4 regions of the Streptomyces sp. NPDC051133 genome follow, and region 3 is predicted to be linked to each of the others. Evidence: riboswitches for the same ligand, from Rfam matches in the RefSeq annotation. Region 3 holds a riboswitch; each other region holds the start of a gene.

The links. A riboswitch is a leader RNA that binds a small molecule or an ion and turns the genes downstream of it on or off. The one in region 3 is predicted to bind cyclic di-AMP.
Region 1: it holds a riboswitch for cyclic di-AMP, as region 3 does, so the genes downstream of both, AB0N17_RS30450 (C40 family peptidase) here and AB0N17_RS43145 (transglycosylase SLT domain-containing protein) in region 3, are expected to answer to the same signal.
Region 2: it holds a riboswitch for cyclic di-AMP, as region 3 does, so the genes downstream of both, AB0N17_RS26705 (M23 family metallopeptidase) here and AB0N17_RS43145 (transglycosylase SLT domain-containing protein) in region 3, are expected to answer to the same signal.
Region 4: it holds a riboswitch for cyclic di-AMP, as region 3 does, so the genes downstream of both, AB0N17_RS19905 (M23 family metallopeptidase) here and AB0N17_RS43145 (transglycosylase SLT domain-containing protein) in region 3, are expected to answer to the same signal.

What each region holds. Positions count from the first base shown of each region.
Region 1 covers NZ_JBFBBK010000034.1:89,014-93,803, forward strand. Annotated here, with positions in the region: gene AB0N17_RS30445 (tellurite resistance/C4-dicarboxylate transporter family protein) at 1-773, opposite strand, end outside; gene AB0N17_RS30450 (C40 family peptidase) at 1,094-2,290, opposite strand; cyclic di-AMP (ydaO/yuaA leader) riboswitch at 2,302-2,471, opposite strand; gene pcrA (DNA helicase PcrA) at 2,734-4,790, shown strand, end outside.
Region 2 covers NZ_JBFBBK010000027.1:122,031-126,820, reverse strand. Annotated here, with positions in the region: gene AB0N17_RS26720 (GNAT family N-acetyltransferase) at 1-597, opposite strand, end outside; gene AB0N17_RS26715 (HPr family phosphocarrier protein) at 777-1,058, shown strand; gene AB0N17_RS26710 (GntR family transcriptional regulator) at 1,261-1,947, opposite strand; gene AB0N17_RS26705 (M23 family metallopeptidase) at 2,158-2,913, opposite strand; cyclic di-AMP (ydaO/yuaA leader) riboswitch at 2,926-3,086, opposite strand; gene AB0N17_RS26700 (pitrilysin family protein) at 3,345-4,733, opposite strand; gene AB0N17_RS26695 (pitrilysin family protein) at 4,730-4,790, opposite strand, start outside.
Region 3 covers NZ_JBFBBK010000088.1:8,751-13,540, forward strand. Annotated here, with positions in the region: partial or broken gene AB0N17_RS43130 (IS21 family transposase) at 1-279, shown strand, start outside; partial or broken gene istB (IS21-like element helper ATPase IstB) at 276-1,047, shown strand; partial or broken gene AB0N17_RS43140 (hypothetical protein) at 1,107-1,603, opposite strand; cyclic di-AMP (ydaO/yuaA leader) riboswitch at 2,174-2,331, shown strand; gene AB0N17_RS43145 (transglycosylase SLT domain-containing protein) at 2,335-3,099, shown strand; gene AB0N17_RS43150 (WhiB family transcriptional regulator) at 3,322-3,681, shown strand; gene AB0N17_RS43155 (LuxR C-terminal-related transcriptional regulator) at 3,765-3,959, opposite strand; partial or broken gene AB0N17_RS43160 (transposase family protein) at 3,960-4,609, shown strand.
Region 4 covers NZ_JBFBBK010000018.1:55,992-60,781, reverse strand. Annotated here, with positions in the region: gene AB0N17_RS19915 (PrsW family intramembrane metalloprotease) at 1-680, shown strand, start outside; gene AB0N17_RS19910 (aldo/keto reductase) at 720-1,664, opposite strand; gene AB0N17_RS19905 (M23 family metallopeptidase) at 1,735-2,781, opposite strand; cyclic di-AMP (ydaO/yuaA leader) riboswitch at 2,789-2,958, opposite strand; gene AB0N17_RS19900 (PP2C family protein-serine/threonine phosphatase) at 3,213-4,394, opposite strand; tRNA gene AB0N17_RS19895 (tRNA-Met) at 4,574-4,647, shown strand; gene AB0N17_RS19890 (dihydrofolate reductase family protein) at 4,730-4,790, opposite strand, start outside.

The sequences.
Region 1 (4,790 bases), on a different contig from region 3:
TAGCCGGGCCGCGGCCGCACCGCCTCGGCGGCCAGCAGCACGACGTAGCAGGCCAGGTCCAGCACGAGCAGCACGACCGTCGCCGTGACCAGCACCGCGCGGTCGTCGCCGTCCCACAGGTACAGGCGGCCGTCGCCGGCCAGGAGCAGCTTCGCCCCGGCCAGCGCCGAGATCGCCAGCGCCCCGCCCGCGATCCAGTGGTCCCCGGGGCCCTCCAGCACCTGCCGCGCGTCGAAGCGGGGCAGGGCGACCCCGTAGAGCACCAGGCCCAGCCAGAACAGCACCAGCGCGGTGTGCGCGAGCCATGCCGTCCCCTCGGCCACGGCCAGCGTGGCGGCCAGCACGGCGAGCCCCTGGGTGGCCACACAGCACAGGAACACCGCACCCGGCATGCGCCGCTTCCAGTGCCCCATGACCAGCACGAGCAGCACCGGCCAGAGCAGCGCCGAGAGCGCCAGCAGCGCCGCGGCCAGGGTCTGCAGGCCCGGCGTGGAGAGCCCGGTGCCCAGCACGGTGGTCGCGGCCACGGCGGTGAGGGCGCCCGGGCTCTCCGCCTCGGTGACCCAGCGCTGCCGCTCGCCGGCCAGCCGCAGCGCGAAGTCGGCCGCCAGCGCGATCCAGCCGAGTCCGGTCAGCACCAGCGCCACCCGCGAGAGCGTCTCGTCACCGGTCAGGTGCAGGCCCACCGAGAGGATGCCGGTCGCCATCACGGCGGCCCCGGCCGCGGGAGGCCGTCCCGCCCACCACGCGCGCAGACCCGAGAAGCCGGACATGCGCCGATGCTAGGCAGCCGAGCGGCCCGGCATCGGGAAGGGCACGCGCGCGAGGGCGGGTGAAAACGCCGGGACGCGCCCGGGCACGGAGAACCGGCGGTGCCCGGCGCGGGCACGGCGTGGGTACGACGTGCGGTTCGTGCCGGGCGTGGGCACGATGCGTGGTTCGTGCCCGGCGCCGGCACGGCACAGGACGGACGCACCCGTACGCGCGCGCGTGCGATCGGCCGCGAGTCCTGTGCACCGTACGCGCGCGTGTGGCGCGCGCACGGCGTAGGTCCCGCGGGGCGGACGCGCGCCCGCCCCGCGTCCGCCGCCGGTCAGACCGGTCGCACCACGCTGTGGATCACCGGCTCCCCGGTGTGGTGGACCGCCTGCTCGCGGACGTACGCGCCGGGGCCCGGGGCGTGGATCATCATGCCGTCGCCGGTGCAGAGGCCGACGTGGCTGCTGTCCTCGCGGAAGAAGACCAGGTCACCGGGGCGGGCGTCGTCGAGGGCCACGACGGTGCCGGCGACCGCCTGGTCCCGGGCCGCGCGTGGCAGGGTGACGCCGGCGGCCTTCCAGGCGGCCTGGGTCAGGCCCGAGCAGTCGTAGGAGCCGGGACCGCTGGCGCCGCTCACGTACGGCTTGCCGATCTGGGCGCGGGCGAAGGCGATCGCCTTCTCGGCCCTGGTGGCCTCGGGGCCGGAGACGACGTGGGCCTGCGGGCCGACGTCCGGCTGCTTCTCCTGCGGGAGCGCGGCCGGGCGGGAGTCCGCCTCGGCCGTGAGCCGGGACAGCAGCTCGCGCGCGAGGACGAGCTTGCGCTGGACGGTGGCCTTGGCGCCCTTCACGTCGTACGGCGCGGCGGCTGGTGTCTCGGGTGTCTCCGTGGTCCGGGTGGCCCTCCCGCGCCCGGCCGCGTCCTTCACGTGTGAGGCGAGCCGGTTCATCACCCTGTGCTGGGCGAAGTGGTCCTGCGGATACTCGGCGAGGAGGGAGGCGGCGGGGTCGGGGGCCACCGTGAACGGCGCCAGACCCTCGCGGGGCCGGGCGCGCCGGGCCGCGCGCCGGGCGCCCTCCTGGCGCGGTTCCCCGGCGCGCGCCCACTCGGGGGCCGTCCGGTCCCCGGTGAGCGCCCGGTGCCCCGCCGTCCCGTCCCCGGGGTGCGCCTGCTCCCGGACGGTCCGGTCCTCGCCGGGCGCCGTCTCGCGGGCCGTACGGTTCTCGGTCAGTGCGCGCTCCCGCGCCGCCTGGTCCTCGGCCCTGGCCCGCTGCCGGGCCGCGGCCTGTTCCTCGGCGCGCGCCCGCTGCCGGGCCGCCGACTCCTCCTCCGGCGCCGAGTCGGCGCGGCGGTAGAACTCGTCGATCTTCTTCTCGATCTCCTCCAGGCTCGGCCTGCCGTCGTCGGCGGGGGCCGCCTCGGCCGTCTGGGACAGGACGGCCACGGAGGTGAACGCGGCGGTGGCGAGGGCGGGGCCACGCAGGCCCGGTCCACGGGTGCCGGCGGGGCGCGGCTTGCGGTGCGACGCCAAAGCTGGCGACTCCTTCCAACGTGCGCCGCCTACCGGGTTAGCTGTCGGGTTCGGGCGGGTGGTTCGGAAGGGTTGCCCTACGGCGTCGTCCCGGGCGGGAGTCGGCCGATTCACCCCAGGATCGGTGGGTCCCCGGCTCCGGGCACCGTGCGGGGCGCGCCGGACTCGGCGGAGGCCGTACGGCCCGGCGACGTTCGCCGGAGAGGGGTCGTGCGGCCTGACGGAAACCTAGCCAACTCGTGTGTCTTCTGTGAAGGTTGGTGCGAGGTATGTCCGATACATTTCCGTGACCTGAGGGCACTTTCACACCCACGTGAGCAGGCGCTTCCGCAGCGTGAGGGGTCATCGGGCCTTATTGACACGAAGATCAACCGTCCACGGGACCGGCCATGTTCCGGGGACGGCGGCCGGTTGTCGGTGGGGCGCCCTAGACTCGGAGAGCGATGAGCAGCCTCTTTGACGACAGCTTCCTGGCGGACCTCCAGCCCTCGCGCGGGCACGAGGAGGAGCCCCCGCCACCGCCCGAGGACGACCACGCTCCGGAGCCGCTTCCGGACGATCTGTTCGGCGGGAAGTTCGACGTGCCGCCGGACCGGGACGCCTACTACCGCGACGGTGCCCCGCGTCCCGCGATCGACGCGGCGGCACTCCTGGAAGGGCTGAACGAGAACCAGCGCGCCGCGGTCGTGCACGCCGGCACTCCGCTGCTCATCGTCGCCGGTGCCGGCTCCGGCAAGACCCGCGTGCTCACCCACCGCATCGCGCACCTGCTCGCCGAGCGGAACGTGCACCCGGGCCAGATCCTCGCGATCACCTTCACCAACAAGGCCGCGGGCGAGATGAAGGAGCGCGTCGAGCAGCTCGTCGGCCCGCGGGCGAACGCGATGTGGGTGATGACGTTCCACAGCGCGTGCGTGCGCATCCTGCGCCGGGAGTCGAAGAAGCTCGGCTTCACGTCGTCGTTCTCGATCTACGACGCCGCGGACTCCAAGCGCCTGATGGCTCTGGTCTGCCGCGACCTGGACCTCGACCCCAAGCGCTTCCCGCCGAAGTCCTTCAGCGCCAAGATCAGCAATCTGAAGAACGAGCTGATCGACGAGGAGGACTTCGCCGCCCAGGCCGCCGACGGCTTCGAGAAGACCCTCGCCCAGGCCTACGCCCTGTACCAGTCGCGGCTGCGCGAGGCCAACGCCCTCGACTTCGACGACCTGATCATGACGACGGTCAATCTGCTGCGCGCCTTCCCGGACGTCGCCGAGCACTACCGCCGTCGCTTCCGGCACGTCCTGGTCGACGAGTACCAGGACACCAACCACGCCCAGTACGCACTCGTCAGGGAACTCGTCGGCACCGGCGAGCGCGCCGACGAGGCCGACACCCCGCCCGGCGAGTACGACGTCCCGCCCGCCGAGCTGTGCGTGGTGGGTGACGCGGACCAGTCGATCTACGCCTTCCGCGGTGCGACGATCCGCAACATCCTCCAGTTCGAGGAGGACTACCCGGACGCGACGACGATCCTGCTGGAGCAGAACTACCGCTCCACGCAGACCATCCTGAGCGCGGCCAACGCGGTCATCGAGCGCAACGAGTCCCGCCGCCCGAAGAACCTGTGGACCAACGCCGGCCACGGCGCGCGGATCACCGGCTACGTCGCCGACACCGAGCACGACGAGGCCCAGTTCGTCGCCGACGAGATAGACCGTCTCACCGACGCGGGTGACGCCAAGGCCGGCGACGTCGCCGTCTTCTACCGGACCAACGCCCAGTCCCGCGTCTTCGAAGAGATCTTCATCCGCGTCGGCCTGCCCTACAAGGTCGTCGGCGGTGTCCGCTTCTACGAGCGCAAGGAGGTCCGGGACGTCCTCGCGTACCTGCGCGTCCTCGCCAACCCCGAGGACTCGGTACCGCTGCGCCGCATCCTCAACGTGCCCAAGCGGGGCATCGGCGAGCGCGCGGAGGCCATGATCGACGCCCTCGCCCAGCGCGAGAAGATCAGCTTCCCGCAGGCGCTCCGGCGGGTCGACGAGGCGTACGGCATGGCCGCGCGCTCCACCAACGCGGTCAAGCGGTTCAACACGCTGATGGAGGACCTGCGCACCATCGTGGAGTCCGGCGCCGGACCGGCCACGGTCCTGGAGGCCATACTCGAACGCACCGGCTACCTGGCCGAGTTGCAGAACTCCACCGACCCGCAGGACGAGACCCGCATCGAGAACCTCCAGGAACTCGCCGCCGTGGCGCTCGAGTTCGAGCAGGAGCGCGGCGAGGGCGAGCCGGCGGGACTGGCCGACTTCCTGGAGCAGGTGGCGCTGGTCGCCGACTCCGACCAGATCCCCGACGAGGAGGACGGCGACGGTGTCATCACGCTGATGACGCTGCACACCGCCAAGGGCCTGGAGTTCCCGGTCGTCTTCCTGACCGGCATGGAGGACGGCGTCTTCCCGCACATGCGTGCCCTCGGCCAGACCAAGGAGCTGGAGGAGGAGCGCCGCCTGGCGTA
Region 2 (4,790 bases), on a different contig from region 3:
GGCTCGCTGGACGGCGACGGAGCGGTCGGTGGGTTCGAGGTCGAACTCCAGGCGGACGACGCCGTCCTCGAAACTGCGTTGCTGGGTGTAGCCGGCGTCCGTGAACACCTTGATCATCTTGGTGTTGGCGGGCAGCACCTCGGCGGCGAAGCGGCGGATGCCGCGCTCGCGCGCGACGGCCGCGATGTGTTCCAGCAGGGCGGAGGCGACCCCGCGGCCCTGGTGGGCGTCCTGCACCAGGAAGGCGACCTCGGCCTCGTCCGCGGGTGACGAGGCGGGCATGCCGTCGGCGCCGATGCGGTCGTAGCGTACGGTGGCGATGAACTCGCCGCCGACGGTGGCCGCGAGTCCCACCCGGTCCACAAAGTCGTGGTGCGTGAAGCGGTGGACGTCCTTGGCGGAGAGTCGCGGGTACGGCGCGAAGAAGCGGTAGTACTTCGACTCGTCCGAGACCTGCTCGTAGAAGCTGACCAGGCGGTCGGCGTCATCAATGGTGATGGGCCTGATGCGTGCGGTGCCCCCGTCGCGCAGCACCACGTCCGCCTCCCAGTGGGCGGGGTACTGGTGCCGGTCCTGCCGGTCCGCCGAGGTCTGCATGGGCCCCAGAGTACGGCTCGCGTACGACAACGGCGCGAGGCAGTCTGTGGAGGACGGAAGTCGGAGCCGAGGCCGCGGCCCCGACGCCACACCGGTGCGCGGCGAAGGTCCGCATCGGGCACGCTTCACGGTGTGGGAAACTGGTCTAGACAACCCTGAAGACTGAAGGGCAGCAACACATGGCTGAGCGCCGCGTCAACGTCGGCTGGGCCGAGGGCCTCCACGCCCGCCCCGCTTCCATCTTCGTCCGAGCCGCCACGGCCGCAGGCGTCCCGGTGACGATCGCCAAGGCCGGGGGCAACCCCGTCAACGCGGCCTCCATGCTGGCTGTCCTGGGTCTGGGCGCCCAGGGCGGCGAGGAGATCGTCCTCGCCTCCGACGCCGAGGGTGCGGACGCCGCCCTCGACCGTCTGGCCAAGCTGGTCTCCGAGGGCCTCGAGGAACTGCCCGAGACCGTCTGAGTCACACCGTCCGAAGTCACACCGTGAAGCCGCGTCACCCTTTTCGGGTGGCGCGGCTTTCGTGTTTTCGCGGCCGATCGGTGAATTCAGTCGCGGCCGGGCAGACCGATGCATCCTGCGGCCGCCGAATTCACGGCAGCAGGAAAAGGCAACGGAAATACCCGGCCCACCGAATATCATCTCTTTGTATACGGTGCCGGTGTTAATGCCGCCCGCCCGACGTGTGTACGGCGTGTTGCGAAGTCCTCACACGCTCCCCCGCCCGGCGGAAACGCAGCCGGTGCACGGCCGACGCGCGCTCGGTGTGCACGGCCGTGACCGCCCGCGCGCGCTCGCCGTCACCGCGCGCCACCGCGTCCACGATCGCCCCGTGCTCCGCCCAGGACTCCACCGGGCTCGGCGCGGACTCCACCGCGTACATCCAGGCGATCTTGTGGCGCAACTGGGTGAGCATCGAGGTCAGCGACGGACTGCCGGAGGCCTGGGCGAGCGTCTCGTGGAACCAGCCGCCCAGTGCGCGCAGATCGGCGCTGTTGCCGCTCCTGGCCCGCTCCTGGCCCAGCCGGACCAGCCCGCGCAGCACCTTCAGATGGGCCTCGGTGCGCCGCTGCGCGGCCCGGGCGGCACCGAGCGGCTCCAGGAGCAGACGCATCTCCAGCAGGTCGGCCGCCTCCTGCTCGGTCGGCTCGGCCACGCACGCGCCCGCGTGCCGGCGGGTCACCACGAAACCCTCGGCCTCCAGGGTGCGCAGGGCCTCGCGGACGGGCACGCGCGAGACGCCGTAGCGGCGGGCCAGTACTTCCTCGGTGAGGCGGCTGCCGCGTTCATGGACACCGGCGACGATGTCGTCCCGGATCGCCGTGCACACCGAGTGCGCCGGAATACGCATGACCGACCTCCGCCTTAATCCCCGTGAAACGCCGACGATGGACGCGTGTTCTGCGACTCTATTGCAATGAGCCGGAATTTCCGACGGCGGGCCGTAATCCATGGATATTTTTTGGACAGCGGTGCGGGCGGAGACAGCGGAAATACGGCGAAAGCCCCGGCTCGGCGAGCCGGGGCTTGTCAGGGGTACCGGCGATCGCCGTCCGGTCGGTCAGGCGTTCACGCCGTGCTTGCGGAGGTAGGCGACCGGGTCGACGTCGGAGCCGTAGTCGGGCGTCGTACGCGCCTCGAAGTGCAGGTGCGGGCCGGTGACGTTGCCGGTGGCGCCGGACAGGCCGATCTGCTGGCCCGGGGTGACCTGCTGGCCCACCGTGACGCCGATGGAGGACAGGTGGCCGTACTGGGTGTACATGCCGTCGGCCATGCGGATCACGATCTGGTTGCCGTAGGCGCCGCCCCAGCCGGTGGAGACGACGGTGCCCGAGCCGACCGCGTGGACGGCCGTGCCGCTGGCCGCGTGGAAGTCGATGCCCGTGTGGTGGCCCGAGGACCACAGGGAGCTGCTGGCCTCGTAGCCGGTGGAGACGTAGGAGTGGGCGACCGGCGGGACGAAGGCGTTCAGCCGCTTGCGCTCGGCCTCGCGGGCGGCACGGGCCCGGGCCTCGCGCTCCTGCTTGGCCTTCGCGGCCGCGGCCTTGGCGGCGGCCTCCTCGGCGGCCTTCTGCTCGGCGGCCTGCTTCTGGGCGGCGGCCTGCGCGTCGATGTGCTCGGCGATGTCGTCGCTCACGGCGAGCACCGGGGTGAGGCCGGTCTGCTCCGCGGAGTTCTCGGCGGCGAGGGCCGGGGAGGCGGCGAGGGTGCCGATGACACCGGTGGTGGTGAGGGCCGCGACACCGGCCGCCTGAGCGGTGGTGCGCTTGACCCGGCCGGGCTTGCGGTGCTTCCCGGTGGCGCACATGAACGCCATGAAGTGGCTGGTCCTTTCCTTCCCTCTCGCCTACCGGGTTAGCTGACGGGTTCGGAGCAGGAAGGTCTCCTACGGGCTCCCCCGCTTCCGCGCGGGCGCCCGATTCACCCCAGGGACGGTGGGTCCCCGGCTCCCCTGGCTCGCGCCGTACGGGGACTCGGCGATGACTGTCCGGTGCCGCGGGCGCGGCGTACTGCCTGACGAACAGCCCGGACGACGCTAAGCGGGGCGGCTTTCGAACCTCAAACGCAACCGGTGTTTTGTAGCGCATCCCACAGGGCAGACAGGCAACCTCCGTCTCAAATCGGTCATCTGGGGAAGCGGTTGGAACGACAAGGGCCCTGACGACCCGTAGGTCGTCAGGGCCCACGCGCGAGTACGGCGTGTGCGTGCGTGCCGCAGTGGCTGCCGCCACGCGGCGGCCGCGGACGCTACTCGGCGGCCACGACGGTGACTTCGCCGATGCCGAGCGCCTCGACCGGCGCCTTGATCTGGGCGGCGTCACCGACGAGGACGGTCACCAGGCGGTCCACCGGGAAGGCGTTCACGACGGCCGCGGTGGCCTCGACGGTCCCCGTCGCCGCGAGCTGCCGGTAGAGCGTCGCCTGGAAGTCGTCGGGCAGGTACTGCTCGACCTGGTCGGCCAGGGTGCTCGCGACGGCCGCCGCGGTCTCGTACTTGAGCGGCGCCACGCCGACCAGGTTCTGCACGGCGACGTCCCGCTCGGCGTCGGTCAGGCCCTCGGCCGCGAGGGTGCGCAGCACCTTCCACAGGTCGTCGAGCGCGGGACCGGTGTTCGGGGTGTCCACGGAGCCGCTGATGGCGAGCATCGAGGCGCCCGTGCCGTCCGGGGCGGACCGCATGACCTGCCCGAACGCGCGCACGCCGTAGGTGTAGCCCTTCTCCTCGCGCAGCACGCGGTCCAGGCGGGAGGTGAGGGTGCCGCCGAGGCAGTAGGTGCCGAGCACCTGGGCGGGCCACACGCGGTCGTGCCGGTCGGAACCGACCCGGCCGATGAGCAGCTGCGTCTGGACGGCGCCGGGGCGGTCCACGATGACCACGCGCCCGGTGTCGTCGGCGGTCACCGGCGGCACGGGCCGGGGCTCGCCCGGGGTGCCGGTCCAGGCGCCCAGGGTGTCGCCGAGCAGCTCGTCCAGGTCGATCCCGGTGAGGTCGCCGACCACGACCACCGTGCCCGTGGCGGGACGGACGTAGCGGTCGTAGAAGGCCCGTACGGCGGCGGCGTCGATCTTCTCGACGGTCTCCTCGGTGCCCTGGCGCGGGCGCGACATGCGCGAGGCCGCCGGGAAGAGCTCCTTGGAGAGCTCCTTGGCGGCACGGCGGGAGGGGTTGGCGAGCTCGTGCGGGATCTCGTCCAGGCGGTTGCGGACCAGCCGCTCGACCTCGCTCTCGGCGAAGGCGGGCGCGCGCAGCGCGTCGGCGAGCAGGCCGAGGCCCTTGGCCAGACGGGAGGCCGGGACCTCCAGGCTGATCCGGACGCCGGGGTGGTCGGCGTGCGCGTCGAGCGTGGCACCCGCGCGCTCCAGCTCGGCGGCGAACTCCTCGGCGGAGTGCTTGTCCGTGCCCTCGGAGAAGGCCCGCGCCATGATCGTGGCGACGCCGTCCAGGCCCGTCGGCTCGGCGTCCAGGGGCGCGTCCAGCAGGACCTCGACGGCGACGACCTGCTGGCCGGGGCGGTGGCAGCGCAGGACGGTCAGACCGTTGCCGAGCGTGTCGCGCTCGGGGGCGGGGAACGCCCACGGCTTGGCCTCGCCGGGCTGCGGCTGGGGGTGGAAGTCCATGGTGGCGAGCTCGGTCACTTGGCCGTCTCCTCGTTCTCGTTTCCGGCCTCTACGGTCGCTTCCGCCTCCGGGTCC
Region 3 (4,790 bases):
GTCCACTCGCGGGCGGTCGGCCGCGGAGCTCGCGTCGTGGACGAGACGCATTGGGACGGCCTGCCCACCGGCGCCGGCCGCCGCGTCACCGCCGGCGACACTCTGCCTTCGCCCCGCCGCAGCCAGCCGCTCGGGTCGGAGACCGGACCGCTGCAGGCTCTGCTGAACCGGTCCGCAGCCGCAAGCGTCGGGGTCGGCCGCCGTCCGCTGTCGGTCTATGACGAGCTGACCGGCAGCCGGCCCTTCACCACACCCGCCCCGGCGAAGGACGCCCGTTGAGCGAGCTGACCAGCACCCGCATCCGCGCCACCGCCGTCAAGCTCGGCCTGCCGCACCTGGCAGAGGCCCTGAACCAGTACATCCAGCGGGCCGACGAGGCAAAGAATGGGCTACCACGACCTGCTCGACTTGGTGCTGGCCGAGGAACTCGCGGTCCGCGACGACCGGCGCTTCCGCAATGGTCTGCGGCTGTCGAAGCTGCCCCATCACAAGAGGCTGGAGGATTACGACTTCTCCTTCCAGCCCGAACTCGATCCGCGCAAGGTCAAGGACCTGGCCACCCTCTCCTTCGTCGAGGACAAGGCCAACGTCGCCCTGCTGGGGCCGCCCGGGGTCGGCAAGACGCACATCGGCGTCGCCCTCGCGGTCGCGGCCTGCCGGGCCGGCTACTCGCTCTACTTCACCAGCCTCGACGACATGGTCCGCCACCTCAAGGCCGCCGAGGACCAAGGCCGGCTGATCAGCAAGCTCACCAGCTGCCTCCGCCCGAGCGTTCTCGTGGTCGACGAGGTGGGCTACCAGCCGCTTGAGCGGGCCGAGGCGAACCTGGTCTTCCAGGTCATCTCCAAGCGCTACGAAAAGGGCTCGATCATCCTGACCTCGAACAAGACTTTCGGCGAATGGGACCAGGTCTTCGGCGACGAGGTCCTGGCCACCGCGATCCTCGACCGCCTCCTGCACCACTGCGAGGTCGTCTCGATCAACGGCAACAGCTATCGCCTCAAGAACCGCCTTCAGGCCATCGAACGGGACACCGAGGTGGCCTGAGCAGTGGTGCACACAACTTCTTGCTCGGTGGTGCACTTCCTCAGACGAGTACGCGGACACTGGGCTTCCAGCGCCCGGCGCTGTTCGTGGACGGCGGCCAGGGACGGGATCACGGTGTTGAGGGTGCCGGGGCCCGGAACGACGACGGTCTGTTCGTCGAGTGCGTCGAAGACATCGTCGATGAGCCGGGCAGCCATGCGGGGCATTGGGCCGGACGACTTCGACGAGTCTGCTGTGGCCGGCTTTCCGCAGGTCGGCCGGGAGCCGTAGCGTTTCCGCAGCCACTTGACGGCCGGGTGGCCCAGGCGCGGTCCGAGGACGCGTTCCAGCGAGGGGGGAACTGGGTGAGCGGGCCGCGTATCCGGTTGGAGGTGCGGGTGGATTGGGCTGCGAGGTCCTGGTCGAAGGCCACCAGGACGGTCAGCTCGGCGGTGATGTCGTCGGTCAGCTCCAGCGAGCGCAGGCCGCCGTCCGCTGTCGGTCTATGACGAGCTCACCGGCATCCGGCCCTTCGCCTCACCCGCCCCGACCGAGGACGCCCGTTGAGTGAGCTGGGATCTCTCACCCACATCGCCGTCGTATCGCCCGGATTGCTCGCCCGCGCGATCTGCGCGGTCAGAGAGGGGGCTTGCTTACCGGCAGGGGGACAGAGCGACAACGGACACCTCGACAACTGCGTCGATCTTCGAAACAGCTCCGAGCATGCCCGCTGATCACGTGGCGCACCGGGAAACTCCAAGATCCCTAACAGAGTCAAGCTAGGGAGTGGCTGCCGTATCGAGGACATCATTTTCGTCACTAGCACATTTATATAGGCATGACGAGCACTAACATCATCAATAGTACGTTTTGATACTAGTTGCTAACTCTTCCCGTAAAGGCGGCTAACATCTTCACGCGGTGTGGCCTGCATCACGCATGAATGGTGACCAGTCGAATCCACGTGCCAGATCCGGGTCAGCAGCGGGGAGTTGGGGGTTCATGGAGCCCTGGGGACGCCTGTGCCGCACGCTCTCCGTACCGGGCACGAGCCTCCTGGATGAATTCGAGGGCTTGTCTCCCGTGCAAGGTTCGCCTACGGTGCCCGTCACTCCGAGTTGACGTCGAATCCCGCTGCAGCTCGGAAATCCGAAATTCGCTAATTCACGAACAGTGGGAGCGGGGAACCCAAACTTGCCGCACGCCCGAAAACGGGCCGGCTTGGGGTGAAGCCGCCTTCAAAAGCGGCCGGACAGCTCCAGTCCGAACCCGACAGCTAACCTCGCAGACGGCAGGAGAGGCCTTGCCATGCCCAGACAAGGAAAACATCGTCGCCAGAAGGACACCCAGACGGGGCGTCACTTGACGATTGCAGGGATCGGCGGCAGCGCAATCGCCCTGCCGCTGGTGTGCGCGACCACGGCCGATTCAATTCCGCAACTTGCTCCAACCACCGAACACACCAGCACACTCGACACCCACGCTTCTTCCGCTGCTACTCATCACAAACCCGTGACGTATACGGTCGCTCCCGGAGATTCGCTATCGACGATAGCTGCAAAATTCTCCTTGCCTGGCGGCTGGCAGAAGCTCTATCGGGATAATCGGACCAGTATCGGCGATAATCCATCAGCTATTCGCACCGGCATGAAGCTTCTAGTGAACGGTGGGTCCAGGTCGACCGCCTCTCCACACCACCCTGGCAGTAAAGTCCAGCATTCCTCGGCTCCTAGGACACGGAACAAGACCTACCCGAACAATCTTGACGGCTGGATCCGTGAATCACTCGCGGTCATGTCAAAGCATGGAATTCCTGGCTCATATCAGGGAATTTATCGCAACGTCATGCGCGAGTCTTCCGGAAATCCGCAGGCTGTTAACAACTGGGACTCAAATGCGGCCGCAGGCACGCCATCCAAGGGACTTCTTCAGATTATCGCGCCAACGTTTGCGGCATATCATGTTCCAGGGACTTCAATGAACCCCTTTGATCCAGTTGCCAACATCACGGCAGCCTGCCATTACGCAGCTGCGCGTTACGGTTCCATTGACAACGTCCACGGCGCCTACTGAAATTCAGAGAAGCCGACGCTAGCCACGTCTACCTGCCCCTGGCGTGCGGCGATGATGCCGCGCCGGCCGACATCCCTAAAGCGGAGGCGAACACATGCTACGCGAGGCATCGCCGCGCCCGGGGCAACTGACAGAGCCCGCTGAGCAACAGGGAGCCAGTAAGCACCTCGATAGCCCATCAAGGCCAACTCGCAACGTTTACTCATGATGGGATAAATTGTAGTGACATCGGTTACTCATTGGAGCACGCAGGGGCGGTGTCGAACCACGCCACCGGACGATCTCTTCGTCACTGGCGCCGCGCAGAACCGTGCCAAAGCGGTGTGTACCAGCTGCCCTGTACGAACCGAATGTCTTGCTTTCGCGCTGGATCATCGGATTGAGTATGGAGTCTGGGGCGGAATGACTGAACGCGAGCGGCGGGCTCTATTGCGCCGCCGTCCAACGGTCGTTTCATGGCGTCGCCTTCTGGAGACAGCGCGTGTGCAGTACCAGCAGCAAACCAGTGATGCAGGGGGCAAGCAGATCCCACCACTCGCAGCACAGACCAGCCGAGCGACGGTGGGAGTAATCATCGAATAAGGCCTGAGCATGTTAACTGGGACCAGGTCAGTGCGTGCAGTTGGCCGGTCTCACGAGGTGACTGAGAATGACGCATGACGCCCCTAGTCCCGGAATTGGCGGCGACTACTAAAACCATATCTGGAATAAATATGACCACGATGGTATTCAACAGTTTTCGAGCTGATGAAGAGCTCGACACCAATCTCTTCATGCTCCTCAGTTGGGTCGACAGATGAGTGAAGCCCCGGGTAGACGGGTTCACGACCAAGACCACCCGGTACCACCAGAGGCTTCACGTGCTTGTCTGTCCGCGCGGGCTGGACGTGTCCAGCCGATCTCCCTGTCCTTCCTCGCCGCTCGCCTGCGCGAACACCGTTGTCGGACCGGAAGCTCCCGGCCGGCCGTCGGGCCCTGCTGGTGTTGGCGCATCTGCGGAACGGAACCACCTATGCCCAGCTCGCGGCAAGCTTCCAGGCCAGGGACGAGCACGGCCTACCGCTACATCAGCGAGGCCGACGACCTGCTGGCGGCACTCGCACCGAACCTCGGCGAGGCCGTCCGGACCGCTTCGACAAAGGCATACGTCCTTCTCGACGGAACGCTCCTGCCGATCGACCGGATCGCCGCCGACCAGCCCTTCTACTCTGTCAAGCACAAGAAGCACGGCATGAACGGCAGGTCGTCGCCGATCCCTCGGCCGGCCGCCGTGGGCCTCTCCGGCACCGTCAGGGGCCGTTCACGACGTCCGCGCGACCCGCGAACACGGCACCATCAACGCCCTCGACCAGGCACAAAGCTCTTGCCGGGCGGACAAGGCCTCCAGGGAGGTCCCGGACCAAAATCCGCGCCCTCCTCGAACAAACCATGGCCGCCCCCAAGAACCGGCGCCTCCTCCGCAAACTCCGCTGCTCGACCACCCCGCATCACGGGCCTCATCCAGGCCGTCCACCCTGCATCACGCCAGCTCAACCCCAGGATGAAAAGGCCTCAGTTAATCGAAATAACAAAAAAGCCCCACCTTTCCCCTAATCCAATGAATGTGCTCGCGCCAGCGGGGCGAGACCTCGCCGCCGGTGGCGATCGCATGGCAGGGAAGACAAGGAGCATCCGGATCTTCGCCTCGCCCG
Region 4 (4,790 bases), on a different contig from region 3:
GGCGGGTGCTGCTGCCGCTGTGCGGGCTGCTGCTCGCCATGAGCATGCACGCCACCTGGAACGGCTCCTCCACCTTCGGCGAGTTCGGTTTCTTCGCCATCTACGGCGCCTTCATGGTGCCCGCGTTCGGCCTGCTGACCTGGCTGACGATCTGGACGCGCCAGCGCGAGCTGCGGACGGTGCGGGAGGAGCTGCCGGCGTACGTGCCGGCGGGGTGGCTGGGGCCGGCCGAGCCGTTCGCGCTCGGCTCGATGCGGGCGCGGCGGATGGCCCGGGACTACGCCCGCCACCACCTCGGGCGCCCGGCGGCACGGGAGGTGGCGCGGTACGAGGCCCACGCCACCTCGCTGGCGCTCCTGCGGCGGCGGGGGCGGGAGGGCAAGGCCGGCGCCGACTTCGTCGTACGCGAGCGCGAGCTGCTGGACGAGCTGTGGAAGCGCAAGGACGTCTCCGGCCCCGCACTGGAGTACGCGGCGAGGACTGCTGCTCCGGTACGGATGCCTGCGGCGCCCTGGCCGCCTTACGGGTACCCGGCCCACGGAACCGCGGGGTACGGGACCCCGGGGTACGGGACCGCGGCGTACGGGACCGCGGCGTACGGGACGCCGGGGTACGGGTATCCGACGGTGCCGTACCCCGCGTGTCCCTCGTACCCCGCGTACAACCCGTACCAGCCGTAGCCGCCCGGCCGCCGTCCGGTGAGGGGCGGCGGCGGGGGATCAGGAAGAGGCCCGGGTCAGGCGGGTCAGCTCCTCGTCCGTCAGCTTCAGGTCGGCCACCTCCAGCAGTGCCGGGAGCTGGTCCACCGTGCGGGCCGAGGCGATGGGGGCCGTGATCGTCGGCTGGGCGGCCAGCCAGGCGAGGGCGACCGTGGCGACCTGGGCCCCGTGGGCGGCCGCGATCTCGTCCAGGGCCGTGAGGACCTGCCGGCCGCGCTCGGACTGCAGGTGCTTGGCCGCTCCCTCGGCGCGGGCGCTGTCGACCGTCGTACCCGGCCGGTACTTGCCGGTCAGGAAGCCCGAGGCGAGCGAGAAGTACGGCACCGCGGACAGGCCCTCCTTCGCGGCCAGGTCCTGCAGCGGGCCCTCGTAGGTGTCGCGGGAGACCAGGTTGTAGTGGGGCTGGAGCGCGACGTACCGGGCCAGGCCCTCGCGGTCGGAGAAGTCCAGGGAGGCCCTCAGGCGGTCGGCGCTGATGTTGGAGGCGGCGATGTGCCGGACCTTGCCCGCCTTCACCAGCTCGTCCAGGGCGCCGATGATCTCCTCGACCGGCACCTCGGGCTTGTCGAAGTGGGTGTAGTAGAGGTCGATGTGGTCGGTGTCCAGGCGGCGCAGGGAGGCGTCGGCGGCCGCCTTGATGTTGGCGGCGGACAGGCCCTGGTACTCGGGGTGCTGGCTGACCTTGGTGGCGATGACCACGTCGTCGCGGTTGCCGCGGGCCTTGACCCACTTGCCGATGATCGTCTCGGACTCGCCGCCCTTGTTGCCCTCGATCCAGGCGGAGTAGGAGTCGGCCGTGTCGATGAAGTTGCCGCCGGCGGCCGCGTAGGCGTCCAGGACGGCGAAGGAGGTCTCCTCGTCCGCGGTCCAGCCGAAGACGTTGCCGCCGAGGGAGAGCGGGAAGACCTCGAGGTCGGAGGAGCCGAGTGTGCGCAGAGAAGTCATGCTCAATGTCAACGCCGGCGGCGGATGATCGCATTCCGCCGCCGGCGCCGTGTTCACACGAACGACACGCTCAGGGGGTGAGGCCCTTCGACCGCAGCCAGGGCGCCGGGTCGACGGCGGTGGCCTGGCCGTTCGGGTGCACCTCCAGGTGCAGGTGCGGGCCGGTGACGTTGCCGGTGGCACCGACGCGGCCGATGACGTCGCCGGTGGAGACCTTCTGGCCGACCGAGACGTTGATCGAGGACTGGTGGCAGAACCACAGCTCGGTGCCGTCGTCCAGGGTGAGGACGGTGCGGTAGCCGTAGGCACCGGCCCATCCGGCCTGGGTGACCGTGCCGCTGTGGATCGCCTTGATGAGGGTGCCGGTGGGAGCGGCGAAGTCCAGGCCGGTGTGGTAGCCGGAGGACCACATGGAGCCGGGCTGCCCGAACGTTCCGGTGAGCGTGTACGAGACGACCGGCAGCGTGTACTGCTTGGCCAGCTCGGCCAGCCGCTCGGCCTCGGCGGCCTTCTTGGCGTCGGCCTCCGCCTTCTGCTGGGCGGCGGCGGCCTTGGCGGCGGCGTCCTTCTCCGCCTTGGCGGCGGCGTCGGCGGTCTGCTTCTCGGAAGCGGCGAGCGCGGCGGCGGTGGCCTTGCTGTCGGCCTTGCTCTGCTGCTGCTCGGCCTGGGCCATGATCCGGTTGCGCAGGGCCTCGCCGGCACCGGTGCTGCTGTCGCTGTCGGCGGTGGTGCCGACGTTGCTGAGCGCGGTGGCGGTGGCCTGGTGCGTGTCGGAGCCGGAGGAGTCGTCGCCGAAGAAGTGGTCGACGGAGGACGGCAGGTCCGGCAGGTCCGGCAGGGATATGGAGACCGGCGGCTTGCCGGTGTTGGCGCTGGCCATGCCGCCCGCGCCGACCGCGGCCATCACGCCGACGCCGAGGACGGTGGAGCTGCGCGCGAAGCCGCCGCGCTGCTTGGCGACGCGGTGCCGGCCGCGGACCGGGGCGACGGAGTCCTCGGTCGGGTTCCACTCCTCCCAGGGGCCCTCGTCGGCGCGGTAGGCGCCGTAACCGAACGTTTCGGACTCGCGCTGCGCAGGCACGAACGGGGCTTCTGGGGCAGGCCGGTTGGACGCCACGCGGGCGTGCTCCTTTCCTTCCGCCGCCTACCGGGTTAGCTGACGGGTTCGGAGCAGGAAGGTCTCCTACGCGCGTATACCGGTCGTGGACTCAAAGCAGTTCACGGCGGTGTCCGCGTGATTCACCCCAAGGTGGTGGTTCCCCGGTTCCCTTGCGGGATTCGGCGCGTGCGCACGGAGCCGCCTCTTGTGACGGCTGGGACGACCGCGCTGCGTTATCGAACGTTAATAGACCCGCCAGGCACTTTCCAAGCCGTTCGGCTTGATCATTAAGGTTTCCGGTCGCGGACTTTCCGGACAGGAAGCCTGCAAAACGGGCGAGTTGGCCACGCTTCAGGAGTCTCAGTGTTTTTGATGGTGACTCAGATGTTATGCGCACGGCGGTCGGGCGGTCACAGGCCGTGACTTCCGCCCAGGGACCGTCACCCCGCTCAGGGCCGCCGCACGGCGAGCAGCGCCATGTCGTCCGCCATTCCGCCGCCGGAGTGCCGCCGCGCCTCGGTGGCGAGCCGGTCGAGCAGCGCGCCCGGGTCGGCGAAGGGGCGTCCGTCGAGCCGCCGTTCCAGGTCGTAGAACCGGCCGTGGCCGTCCCGGGCCTCGGAGAGGCCGTCGGTGTGCAGCAGCAGCGTGGCCCCGCTCGGAAAGCCCGCCTGGAGGGACCGGTCGGGCCACCGGCCGAGGTCGGCCATGCCCAGCGGCAGCGCGGGCTCGTGCGTGGTCAGGGCGCGCACGGTGCCGTCGGCGTAGAGCAGCAGCGGAGGTGGATGGCCGCGGTTGACGAGCCGTACGACCCCGTCGCCGTGCGGGAGTTCGGCGAGGACGGCGGTGGTGAACCCCTCGAAGGCGTCGATGCCGGCCCGCCGGGTGCCCTCCCGGGCCAGCGCCCGCTCCAGCCGCTCGGCCACCTCCTCCAGGGTGGCCGCGTGCTCGGCCGCCTCCCGGAACGCCCCGATCACCACGGCGACCGCGGCGACCGCGCCGATGCCCTTGCCGCGTACGTCCCCGACGACCAGCCGGACGCCGTACGGGCTGTCCTGCACCGCGTACAGGTCCCCGCCGATGGACGCGTCCCGCCGCGCCGCCTCGTAGCGGGCGGCGATCTCGAAGCCGCCGATCCGCGCCGCGGGCTCCGGCAGTACGGCCCGCTGGGCGGCCTCGGCGACCTCCCGGGCGGAGGCGAGCCGCCGGTCGCCGAGCCGGACCACCCGGTTGATGGCGAGGGCGAGCAGGGCGACCGTGGCGATGGTGACCGCGTCGGTGACGGCGGCGACGGCGGGGTGGGTGCCGGGGCCTGCGTGCACCGCGAAGCCGGCGGCGAGGGCCGTGAGGCCGGTGAGCACGGTGGTGCGCAGCGACGACAGGGGTGCGGCGATCAGCGGGGCGGCGGAGAAGAACGGGACGGCGGTGAACTCCTCCGGGGTGAGCAGGCCGTACAGGACGCCCGCCGCGATCAGCAGGGCGGGCAGGGCGCGGGCCGGGACGCGAGGGTCGAGGCGGCGTGGGCGGGGCAGAGGCGGGGGCTCGTCGCCGAGGCCCGGGTCGGACAGGGGGTCGCCGGGCAGCCGGCCGCCGGCCCTGGTGCACGTGTTCTCCTCCACCTCTCCAGGGCGCACCGTTTGTCTCCCACGTGTCCGACGTACGTCCAGATTTGCGGGCGGCACGGCGCGCGGCGAGCGCTGTGGGCCGACCGGATGATCCCGCCGTACGGCCCCGCCGACAGGCCGCACGACAGGCCCGCCGGCCACGGATGTGCGTTCCGACCTGCGGATGGGGTACTCTTGAGACACAACGACGCGGGGTGGAGCAGCTCGGTAGCTCGCTGGGCTCATAACCCAGAGGTCGCAGGTTCAAATCCTGTCCCCGCTACTGAAGGCTCAGGGCCGGAAACCATCACTGGTTTCCGGCCCTGAGTGTTTGTGCCGCCCCCCGCAGGGGCGGCACGGTGCCGTCAGCCCGGCAGATGCGCGTTCGGTGCCTTGGCGAGTCCCTCCAGCTCCGGCAGGACGATC